Regions from separate parts of the Quisquiliibacterium sp. genome, predicted to be linked through region 1. Evidence: predicted binding sites of a transcription regulator. Region 1 holds the regulator's gene; the other holds the start of a gene.
The links. The regulator LexA, encoded in region 1, represses DNA repair genes until DNA is damaged. The targets are predictions, from matches to a motif close to ACTGTATNNNNATACAGT.

Region 1 (5,285 bases):
CGTCCATCAGGCCATCGATGCCGGTCTGGGCGAGCGCGCTGGCCTTCTCGGGGCGATGGTCGGACTGCAGGCTCAGCCGCAGCACCCGGTCATGACCGAGCCGGGCCTGCAGCTGTTCAACCAGCCGCCCGAGGCTTTCACGAGCCTGGGCTGGGGTGGGGAACAGGGTCTGGCTGTCGGCCGGCATGGGCGCGACCGACTCGCAATCGAGCTGCAGGGTGTGCACCGGGGCGCGCAGGCGCAGCACCGACAGCTTCTCGCGCAGCAGGCTGCCCAGGCGCTGCGGGTCGGCGCTGGGATCGGCCGGGCTCAGCACGATGCTGGTGGCGGGGGCTTCGTCATGCAGGGCGTTGAGCAGGATGCGTCGAGCACCGGCATGGCGTGCGTTCAGCCAGCCGCACAGGGGGATCAGCAGCCGGTTGGCGCCGGCCAGCAGCGCTTCGGCTGTCTCGGCCTGGGCAGGCAGCTCAAGGCGGGTCGCGAAGCGCGGCGACGCGACGAACCATTCCCGAGCCTCGGGCACTCGCCCGAAGGCCCGGTCGAGTTCGGTGAGCAGTCCGGGCCCGAAACGCCGGGCCACACCGGCCCGGGGCAGCAGCGACAACTGCTTGAGGGTGTGCGCGCCCAGTGACATGAGGGCATCGCAGTACGCCGCGGTGCTGTCGAGCGCGCTGACGGGCAGCCCGGCGAGTCGGGCATTGAGGCTGGCCAGGCTGTCGGCGATCAGACCGTCCTGATGGCGGGCAAGCAGCCAGGCACCGGTGGCGGTGGGGGCGACGGCGATCTGCGGCTCGAATCCCTGGGCCTGCAGGCCGGCGCGCAGGCCTTCGATGAGGGCGGTGAGCCCGCCGAACAACCGCAGGCTGGGTTCGACCTCAAGCAGCAGGCCGCTGGCTTGTGCGGGCGTGGCACCCGGGGGCAACAGCCCGGCTGCCGGCGTGGACTGCAGGCTGACCGATGGGGTGAACTGCAGTGCCCAGGTGGCGGCCGATGTGATGGCTTCGGCCTCCAGCCGCGGGTTCTGCTCGCGCAGCAGCAGCTCGGGTGCAATGGCCAGGGCAGTGGCCTGTTTCATGCCCGATTGGACGCCTCGCGCCCGGGCCTGTTCGCAGGCGTGCAGCACCCGCAGTTGACGGCACACCGCCAGGTCTGGACGCGGCAGGCCTGCGCTCCCGGCGCTTGGCAGGGCGCGCAGGAAGACCTCGAGCGCCAGCAGGGGGAAATGGATGCCGAGCCAGAGCATGGCGGTGGTGTGGCCGAGGGCAGTCGCCTGAGTCGCCCCTGCGGCGGGCTCAGGCGCGCGGCAGCGTCAGTTGAGCGTGGCTGGTTGTCGGTGCCGCGCAGGCAGCCCTGCACCGGTGTGCGCGGTGCCCAGGCCAGCGGCAAGCGCATCGGTTGCCGACAGGCTGGCCGGGTGGCGACGCAGCCGGATGGTGGTCATCGGCTGTGGCAGGTTCAGCAGCATCGGCTGCGCCAGCACCGGGCCGCGCCGCTTGAGCACCTGCACCGAGAGCTGCTGCTCGGGGCGAGGCAGCAGCAGCAGCCGCAGCGGCGCGGGGGAGGCCTCGAACTGGGCGGCGAGCGGGCGGAACAGGAACACCGGCCCCTGTGCCGCCTGGGCGGCCAGCTGCAGGCGACGCAGGTGTTCCGGCCGTGTGCGTTCCTGCGGCAGCCAGGCCAGCAGGCAGCCGAAGCTGCCGCTCTTGAGGGACTTCTCGACTGCCCAGAGCCGGTCGGCGGCATTGGGCGCCTGGACGATCAGCAGGCGGTTGATGTCGATGCCGTGGCTTTGGAGCGCGGGGGCATAGGGAGTGTGCGGCGGGGCCAGCAGGATGATCAGCCGCTGGGCCTGGCTGAGCTGCCGCAGCAGCGGCACGAGCAGGCGCAGTTCTCCGGTGCCGGGTTCGCGACTGATGAGCTCGGTGAGCATGCCGGATGGCCAGCCGCTGCCGGGCAGCTGTGCGTCCAGCGATGCAAAGCCGCTGGGATGACCGGCCTGACCGGTGCCGCCGAGTTCATGGGCACGCCAGACGCAGGCTGGCAGGGAAGCGGGGGGCTGCATGATGCCAGGGGGTTCAGAGCGCGTGCGAGCCCCGGATCAGACCCACGCCCAGGCCCTCGATGGCGAACTCGTCATGCCGGGTGTCGAGCACGATGGGCTGGTAGTCGGGGTTCTCGGGCAGCAGCTCGACGACATGGCCGCGCTGACGCCAGCGCTTGACGGTGACATCGTCGCCCACCCGGGCGACGATGATCTGACCATTGCGGGCCTCGGTGGTGCGGCGCACCGCGAGCAGATCGCCGTCGAGGATGCCGGCATCGCGCATGCTCATGCCGCGCACCTTGAGCAGATAATCCGGGCGTTGTTCGAAGAGGGCCGGATCGAGGGCGTAGCTGGCCTCCACATGCTCCTGCGCCAGGATGGGGCTGCCCGCTGCCACCCGGCCCACCAGCGGGAGCGACAAGGCGATCTGCACCGCGCTGTGGGTGTCCTGGCGGTGTTCATCAGGCAGCAGCTTGAGCCGGATGCCCCGTGACGCACCGGCGGTGAGTTCGATGACCCCCTTGCGCGACAGGGCCTTCAGGTGTTCTTCTGCGGCGTTGGGCGAGCGGAACCCGAGACGCTGCGCGATCTCGGCCCGGGTGGGCGGGAAGCCCGTGCCGGCGATGTGTTCCCTGATGAGGGCCAGGATTTCCTGCTGGCGGGGGGTGAGTTCGCGCATTGAGGGGCCGTGGCGGAGCCGGGTGGTCATGAAGGCTGTATTTTCATACAGTCATGGCTGAACTTCAAGAAAAAAATCCTTTACCTCATGTAAAAAACATTGTCTTTCCCCAAGACGGGGGATGTGCGCTCCAACGGCTTTGTGGCACATTGAGGAGGCGCATGGTTCCGGCTCGTGCAATTTCAGAATCCACAGTCCGGTGCCAGGCTTGCATTTCCCGGTTCCTGCATTTCCCGGTTCCTTTACCTGGTTCGCCTCGAAATGCAATGTTCCGTCCAGTTTCGAGGATGATTTGATGCCCACCAAGATCTATGTCGGCAACCTGCCCTGGCGAGCCACCGACGCCCAGCTCACCCAGCTGTTCGGCGACCACGGCGAGGTCACCGATGCCCGTATCGTCACCGATCGCGAATCCGGCCGCTCACGTGGCTTCGGCTTCGTGACCATGACCAGCGCTGACGAAGCCCAGAACGCCATTCGAGCCCTCAACGGCCACTCCCTCGAAGGCCGCAGTCTCGTCGTCAACGAGGCCCGCGAGCAGCAGGGCGGTGGTGGCGGTTTCCGCCGTGGTGGTGGTGGCGGCTATGGTGGTGGTGGTGGTGGTGGCGGTGGTGGTGGTGGCGGCTACGGTGGTGGTGGTGGTGGCGGTTACGGCCGCGGTGACGGCGGTGGCGGTGGTGGCTACGGCCGCGGCGGTGGCGGTGGCGGTGGCGGTGATGGTGGCTACGGCCGCGGCGGTGGCGGCGGTGGTGAAGGCGGCGGTGGCGGCTTCGGCGGCCCCCGGCGCCCGCGGCAGTTCGGCTGACCCTTTCCTGACGGATCGCCGCGCCCTGCCCCGGGCGTGCGCGATGCTGCCCTCGGCCCTTTCCGGGCCCTGAGTCCCAGACGGTGTCCACCGTGATCGAGTCCTTCGGCGTCATCGGTGCCGGCCTGATGGGGATGGGCATGGCCGAAAGCGCGCTGCGCGGCGGCCTGCGGGTGGCGGTGCGCGACATCGATCCCGCTCGCGAACGCAAGGCGCGGGAACTCGGGTTCGCGGTGCTGGCCTCGCCGGCTGCGCTCGCCGACGCCTGCCAGGCGATGGCGCTGGTGGTGCTCGACGCCGCCCAGATCGAGACCGTGCTCCATGGCCCTGGCGGTCTGCTCGGCGCGCTCCGGCCCACCCACCTGGTGCTCCTGTGCAGCACCATCTCCCCCGAGGACAGTGCGCGCTTCTGCGCCGCGATGGCCGGCACGGGGGCCGCGGTGCTCGATGCGCCCATCTCCGGCGGACCGGCGCGTGCGCAGGCCGGCACCATGAGCATGATGCTGGCCGGTTCGCCGGTCACGCTCGCCCGCGCCGAGCCCCTGCTGGCCGTGCTTGCCGCCCGGCGTTTCCTGATCGGTGAACGGCTGGGCGATGCCGCCCGAGCCAAGCTCGTCAACAACCTCATGGCGGGCATTCACCTGCTGGCGGGCGCCGAAGCGATGGCGCTGGGCGAGCGGCTGGGACTCGATCCCGTCCGCCTGCTGGCCCTGGTCTCGGCCAGCTCGGGGCAGAGCTGGATGTTCGATGACCGCATGCCGCGCGCGCTGGCAGGAGACCTCGCACCCCGCGCCCAGGCGCATGTGCTCACCAAGGATGTGCGTCTGGCCAACGAGGCGGCCTGCGCCGCGGGCCTGGACCTGCCGCTGGGCGCGCCGGCGGCCGCCCTGATGCAGGCACTGTGCGATGCCGGCTGGCGCGATCAGGACGACGCGGCCGCACTCGCCTACTACCGCGAGCGTTTCGCGTCGGGCTCCCGGGCCTGAACCGATCAGGTTTTCCGGTCGCTCTGCGATCGCGGCGGCAGCCAGCGACGCAGGGTCTCCAGCAAAGGCTCCGCCGCAATCGGCTTGCCGATGAAGTCCACCATGCCTGCCGCGAGACAGGCATCGCGGTCGGCGGCCAGCACATTGGCGGTCATGGCGATGATCGGCACCGTCCCGGCCGGCCCGGGCAGTGCGCGGATGGCCCGCGTGGCCGCCAGCCCGTCCATCACCGGCATCTGCATGTCCATGAGGATGAGATCCCAGCCGCCCTCGCGGGCTCGGGCAAGCGCAACCGCGCCATCACCGGCGACCTCGACCTGCATGCCGGCCTGCTGCAGCAGATCGACCGCCACCATCTGGTTCAGGGGATGGTCTTCGGCCAGCAGGACCCGCTTGCCATGGAGCGCGGCATGCGCGGCATCGGACGCACCCTGCGCCGGACCTGAGGTTGCCGATGAATCCGTCGTGGGCCGGTCCGACGCGGTGCTCGCCCCTGATGCCGTTGCCGTGATGCGGGCCGCCACGGCGCCCTGCAGCAGGCTGACCACCCGGTCGTGGAGCATCGATGGGCTGACCGGCTTGGTCAGCACCTCGGCCAGTCCGATGCCGGCGGCAAGCTCCTGCACCCGCTCGCGGTCGTGGCCGGTCACCAGCGCCATCGCCGGGGGCGCTGTCAGGCGGGCGTGCTGCACGCGGGCCGCCACCTCCACGCCGGAGAGGTCAGGCATCTGCCAGTCGAGCAGCGCGAGCGCGTAGGGCTCGAGGGCCCGA
Region 2 (5,285 bases), on a different contig from region 1:
GGGTGGCAGGCAGGCTGCGAGCCACGGAGGTGGCTGCGCGGCGCCACTGATGGGCGAGTTCGAGCTCATCCGGCGGCACTTCGCGGGCGCCCCGCTGCGCCGCGCCCGTCTGGGCATCGGTGACGACTGCGCCCTGCTCGGCGACCTTCCGGCAGGGGAATGCCTGGCGGTGAGCACCGACCTGCTGGTGGCCGGGCGGCACTTCTTCGCCGATGTCGATCCTGCCGCGCTGGGCTGGAAGTCGCTGGCGGTCAATCTCTCCGACCTGGCCGCCATGGGGGCCGCGCCGATCGGCTTCACCCTGGCCCTGGCGCTGCCGCAGGCCGACGAGGGCTGGCTGGCCGGGTTCGCCGCCGGCCTGCTCGCCCTGGCCGCGCGCCATGACTGCGAGCTGATCGGCGGTGACACCACCCGTGGTCCGCTCACCATCGGCATCACGGTCTTCGGGCATGTGCCGCCCGCGCAGGCCCTGCGCCGCGACCGTGGCCGGCCCGGCGACGATCTCTGGGTCTCGGGCCCCCTGGGCGCGGCGGCCTTCGCGGTGGCCGAGCGCCTGGACGGTCGGCCGTTGCCCGAGGGGCATCCCGCCCGAGTCCGGCTGGAGCGACCCGGCCCGCGCCTGCGCCTGGGGCGAGCCCTGCTGGGCCGGGCGCATGCCGCGATCGATCTCTCCGACGGGCTGTGGGGTGATCTTGCCCATCTCTGCGAGCGCTCAGCCGTCGGTGCACGGGTGAACTGGCCGGCGGTGCCGGTGTCGCCCTCGCTGGCCCGCCTTCCCGCATCGCGTCGGCGGGCGCTCGCCCTGGCGGGCGGCGATGACTATGAATTGCTCTTCAGTGCGCCACCCGGGGCCCGGGCCGCGATCGCCGCGCTGGCCGGAGACGGCGCCGCGCCTGCCCGCATCGGCAGCCTGGTCGATACGCCGGGAATCCGGCTGATCGATGACGATGGGGCTACCATCGACACCGATGAGCTCCACGCCTTCGATCACTTCCGCTGACGCCGGCGATTCCCGGCCCGGCGATTCCCGGCCAGACGGCCGCTCGCCCGACGGTATCTCCCTCGCCGGGGGCGGCGCTGCCACGGGCGGTGTCGCGCAGCCCGATGACATCGCGTCGTCAGCGGCTGTGCGCCGACCCGGTTTCGCCTTCATGCGCCCGAGGCTCGCCCGCTGGATCGCGCTCGGTTTCGGCAGCGGCCTGTCGCCGCGCGCGCCCGGCACGGTCGGCACCCTCTGGGCCTGGGTGGCCTGGCTGGCATTGCCGGCGCACTGGCCGGCTGGCGCCCAGGCGGCGCTCATCGCCCTGGGCCTGGCGATCGGGCCCTGGGCCTGCGCGCGCACCGCGCATGATCTCGGGGTGAAGGATCACGGCGCCATCGTCTGGGACGAGATCGTCGCCTTCTGGATCGTGCTCATGGTGCTGCCGGCCACGCTGGGCTGGCAGCTGGCCGGCTTTGCCCTGTTCCGCCTTCTCGATGCCACCAAGCCGCCGCCGATCGGCTGGGCCGACCGCCGAGTGCCGGGTGGTCTGGGCGTGATGCTCGACGACCTGCTGGCGGCCTTCGTCACGCTGTTCCTCCTCGCGCTCGCGCGCCCCTGGCTCTGAGGCCATGACCCTGATCCCTGACTTCGCTGCGGACGATGCCGCGGTGGTCGCCCTGGCCACGCGGCTCGGCCGGCTGCTGGTGCCCTCGGGCCGCATGCTTGCCACCGTGGAATCCTGCACCGGTGGGCTGATCGCCCGGGCGCTCACCGAGACGCCCGGATCCAGCGCCTGGTTCGACCGCGGCTTTGTCACCTACAGCAACCAGGCCAAGACCGATCTGGTCGGAGTGCCCGAGTCGCTGCTCGCGCAGTTCGGCGCGGTGAGCGAGCCGGTCGCCCGGGCCATGGCCGAGGGTGCGCTGGCCCGCAGCACGGCCTTCCTGGCGATGTCGGTCACCGGGGTGGCCGGCCCTGGCGGCGGCACCCCCGACAAGCCGGTGGGCATGGTGTGCTTCGGCTGGGCGCGGCGAGGCGAGCCGGCGCAGAGCGTGACGCACCGTTTCGACGGCGACCGCGCGGCGGTGCGCCGGCAGGCGGCGCTGTTCTCGTTGCGGGGCGCGCTGCAGCGCGTGGACCCTCGCCCGCTCGGCGCCATGGATGAGCCCTGAGGCCTGTCGGTCAGCCGCCACACCCCGCCGGATCAGCCAAAGGTCTGATTGTTTATACAGTACTCCTGTGGGATACTTCGTGCCTCACCCCACCGGAAAACGCCATGGACAAGGTCATCAAGATGGAAGACGCCAAATCCAGAACCGAGCGCGCCAAGGCGCTCACCGCCGCGCTGGCCCAGATCGAGAAGCAGTTCGGCAAGGGCTCCATCATGAAGCTGGCCGACGGCGAAGTCGCGGCCGATATCCAGGTTGTCTCCACCGGCTCGCTCGGCCTGGACATCGCCCTGGGCGTCGGCGGCCTGCCGCGTGGCCGGGTCATCGAGATCTACGGCCCCGAGTCCTCCGGCAAGACCACCCTCACGCTGCAGGTCATCGCCGAGATGCAGCAGCTCGGCGGCACCTGCGCCTTCATTGATGCCGAGCACGCGCTCGATGTCCAGTACGCCGCCAAGCTCGGGGTCAATCTCTCCGATCTGCTGGTGTCGCAGCCTGACACCGGCGAGCAGGCGCTCGAGATCGCCGATGCGCTCGTGCGCAGCGGCTCGGTCGACCTCATCGTCATTGACTCGGTCGCGGCGCTCACCCCCAAGGCCGAGATCGAAGGCGAGATGGGTGATTCACTGCCCGGTCTGCAGGCCCGTCTCATGTCGCAGGCCCTGCGCAAGCTCACCGGCACCATCAAGCGCACCAACAGCATGGTGAACTTCATCAAACAGATCCGCATGAAGATCGGTGTCATGTTCGGCAACCCCGAGACCACCACGGGGGGCAATGCGCTGAAGTTCTACGCCTCGGTGCGGCTTGACATCCGGCGCACCGGCTCCATCAAGAAGGGCGAAGAGGTGGTCGGCTCCGAGACCAAGGTCAAGGTCGTGAAGAACAAGGTCGCGCCACCCTTCAAGCAGGCTGCCTTTGACATCCTCTACGGCGAGGGCATCTCCCGCGAGGGCGAGATCCTCGACCTCGGCGCCGAGTGCTCGGTGATCGAGAAATCCGGCGCCTGGTACAGCTATCAGGGTGAACGCGTTGGCCAGGGCAAGGACAATGCCCGGGAGTACCTGCGCGAGCACCCCGAACTCGCCCGCGAGATCGAGAACAAGGTCCGCGAGCACTTCGGGGTCAGCCACCGCGGCGGCGCCGAGGAGGCCGCCTGATCGGCAGGCGGCCCGCCGCGCACTCGCTCTCGTTGAGGGCGCGGGCGCTGGGCCATCTCGCGCGACGCGAGCACAGCCGTCTCGAACTCGCCCGCAAGCTGGCCGCCCACGCGTCCGAACCCGATGCGCTCGAGACGCTGCTTGATGGGCTGGTCCAGGAGGGCCTGCTGAGCGACCAGCGGTTCGTCGAAAGTCTGGTGCGTCGTCGTGGGGCGCGGTATGGCGTGCGACGCCTTGAGCAGGAACTCGCCGAGCACCGGCTTGGCGGTGAGTTCAGTGCCGAGCCTCTGGCGGAGTTGCGGCGTGCCGAGCCCGACCTCGCCTGGCAAGCCTGGGAGCGGCGCTTCGGGCGTCCGCCCGCCGATCTCGCCGAGCGGGCAAGGCAGCACCGCTTTCTCATGGCTCGCGGCTTTGGTGCCGAGGCAGTGGCGTCGGTGTTCCGGCGCATACGCCTTGGCCAGGCTGGGCAGGCTGCCGACCATCCCGACGCCCCACCGGCCGAGTGAGTTCGCCCGTCCTGCGCTGCCCGAGGCGGGCGGTGGGCGGGCTAAAGACCCCACTGCCCTGTGGTAACATCTTGGATTGCGCGGCGCAACAATTTCCCCGGCAACCGGATTGCCCGGGTTGCGCGCACTGCGCCCAGCCAGCGTGTTTCTTCCTGTTCCGGCGCGCGCCGAGGCCACGACCTGCCGTGCCCATCCCGTGTTCGAGGTGATCACCCATGAAGATCCATGAGTATCAGGGCAAGGAGATCCTGAAGCGCTTCGGCGTGCCGGTGCCGCGCGGCATTCCGTGCTTCACGGTCGACGAGGCGGTCAGTGCCGCCCAGGCGCTTGGCGGCCCGGTCTGGGTGGTCAAGGCGCAGATCCACGCCGGTGGTCGCGGCAAGGGCGGTGGCGTGAAGCTAGCCCGCTCCGTCGATCAGGTGCGCGAACTGTCCTCGTCCATCCTGGGCATGCAGCTGGTCACCCACCAGACCGGACCGGAGGGGCAGAAGGTCCGTCGCCTGCTGATCGAGGAAGGCGCCGACATCCGCAAGGAACTCTATGTCGGCATCGTCACCGATCGCGCCTCGCAGCGGGTGTGCGTCATGGCCTCGAGCGAGGGCGGCATGGACATCGAAGAGGTGGCCGCGCACACCCCCGAGAAGCTGCTGAAGGTCTTCGTCGATCCGGCCACCGGGCTCACCGATGCGCAAGCCGACGGCCTGGCCAGCGGCATTGGCGTGCCCGCCGCCTCGGTGCCCAAGGCACGGGTCGTGCTGCAGGCTCTCTATCGCGCCTACTGGGATACCGATGCCTCGCTGGCCGAGATCAACCCCCTGATCCTCACCGGCAGCGGCGACATCATCGCGCTCGACGCGAAGTTCAACTTCGATGCCAATGCGCTGTTCCGCCACCCCGAGATCACCGCGATGCGCGATCTCGACGAGGAGGATCCCGCCGAGATCGAGGCCAGCAAGTTCGACCTTGCCTACATTCAGCTCGACGGCAATATCGGCTGTCTGGTGAACGGCGCCGGCCTGGCGATGGCCACCATGGACACCATCAAGCTCTTTGGCGGTGAACCGGCCAACTTCCTCGACGTGGGCGGTGGCGCCACCACCGAGAAGGTGACCGAGGCCTTCAAGATCATGCTGCGCAACCCGAAGGTTGCGGCGATCCTGGTCAACATCTTCGGCGGCATCATGCGCTGCGATGTCATCGCCGAGGGCGTGATCTCCGCGTCGCGTGCGGTGGGCCTGAAGGTACCGCTGGTGGTGCGCATGAAGGGCACCAACGAGGACATCGGCAAGAAGATGCTGGCCGACTCCGGCCTGCCGATCATCGCGGCCGACACCATGGCTGAAGCCGCGCAGAAGGTGGTGGCTGCGGCCGCCGGTCCGCGCTGAGCCTCGCGCGCCCCTGACATCGGAGATCACGCAATGGCAATCCTGATCAACCGGGACACCAAGGTCATCACGCAGGGCATCAC

Region 2: recA (recombinase RecA) is a predicted target of LexA. The motif match lies at 2,198-2,215, and genes of this name have one in related genera.

What each region holds. Positions count from the first base shown of each region.
Region 1 is NZ_CEXFHW010000019.1:14,127-19,411, forward strand. Features, by position in the region: gene AC2H6A_RS04005 (Y-family DNA polymerase) at 1-1,243, opposite strand, end outside; gene imuA (translesion DNA synthesis-associated protein ImuA) at 1,310-2,062, opposite strand; gene lexA (transcriptional repressor LexA) at 2,076-2,723, opposite strand; gene AC2H6A_RS04020 (RNA recognition motif domain-containing protein) at 3,019-3,528, shown strand; gene AC2H6A_RS04025 (NAD(P)-dependent oxidoreductase) at 3,612-4,514, shown strand; gene AC2H6A_RS04030 (response regulator) at 4,520-5,285, opposite strand, start outside.
Region 2 is NZ_CEXFHW010000072.1:6,077-11,361, reverse strand. Features, by position in the region: gene nusB (transcription antitermination factor NusB) at 1-50, shown strand, start outside; gene thiL (thiamine-phosphate kinase) at 50-1,000, shown strand; gene AC2H6A_RS09940 (phosphatidylglycerophosphatase A family protein) at 1,152-1,607, shown strand; gene AC2H6A_RS09935 (CinA family protein) at 1,612-2,154, shown strand; gene recA (recombinase RecA) at 2,277-3,311, shown strand; gene recX (recombination regulator RecX) at 3,311-3,817, shown strand; gene sucC (ADP-forming succinate--CoA ligase subunit beta) at 4,033-5,202, shown strand; gene sucD (succinate--CoA ligase subunit alpha) at 5,236-5,285, shown strand, end outside.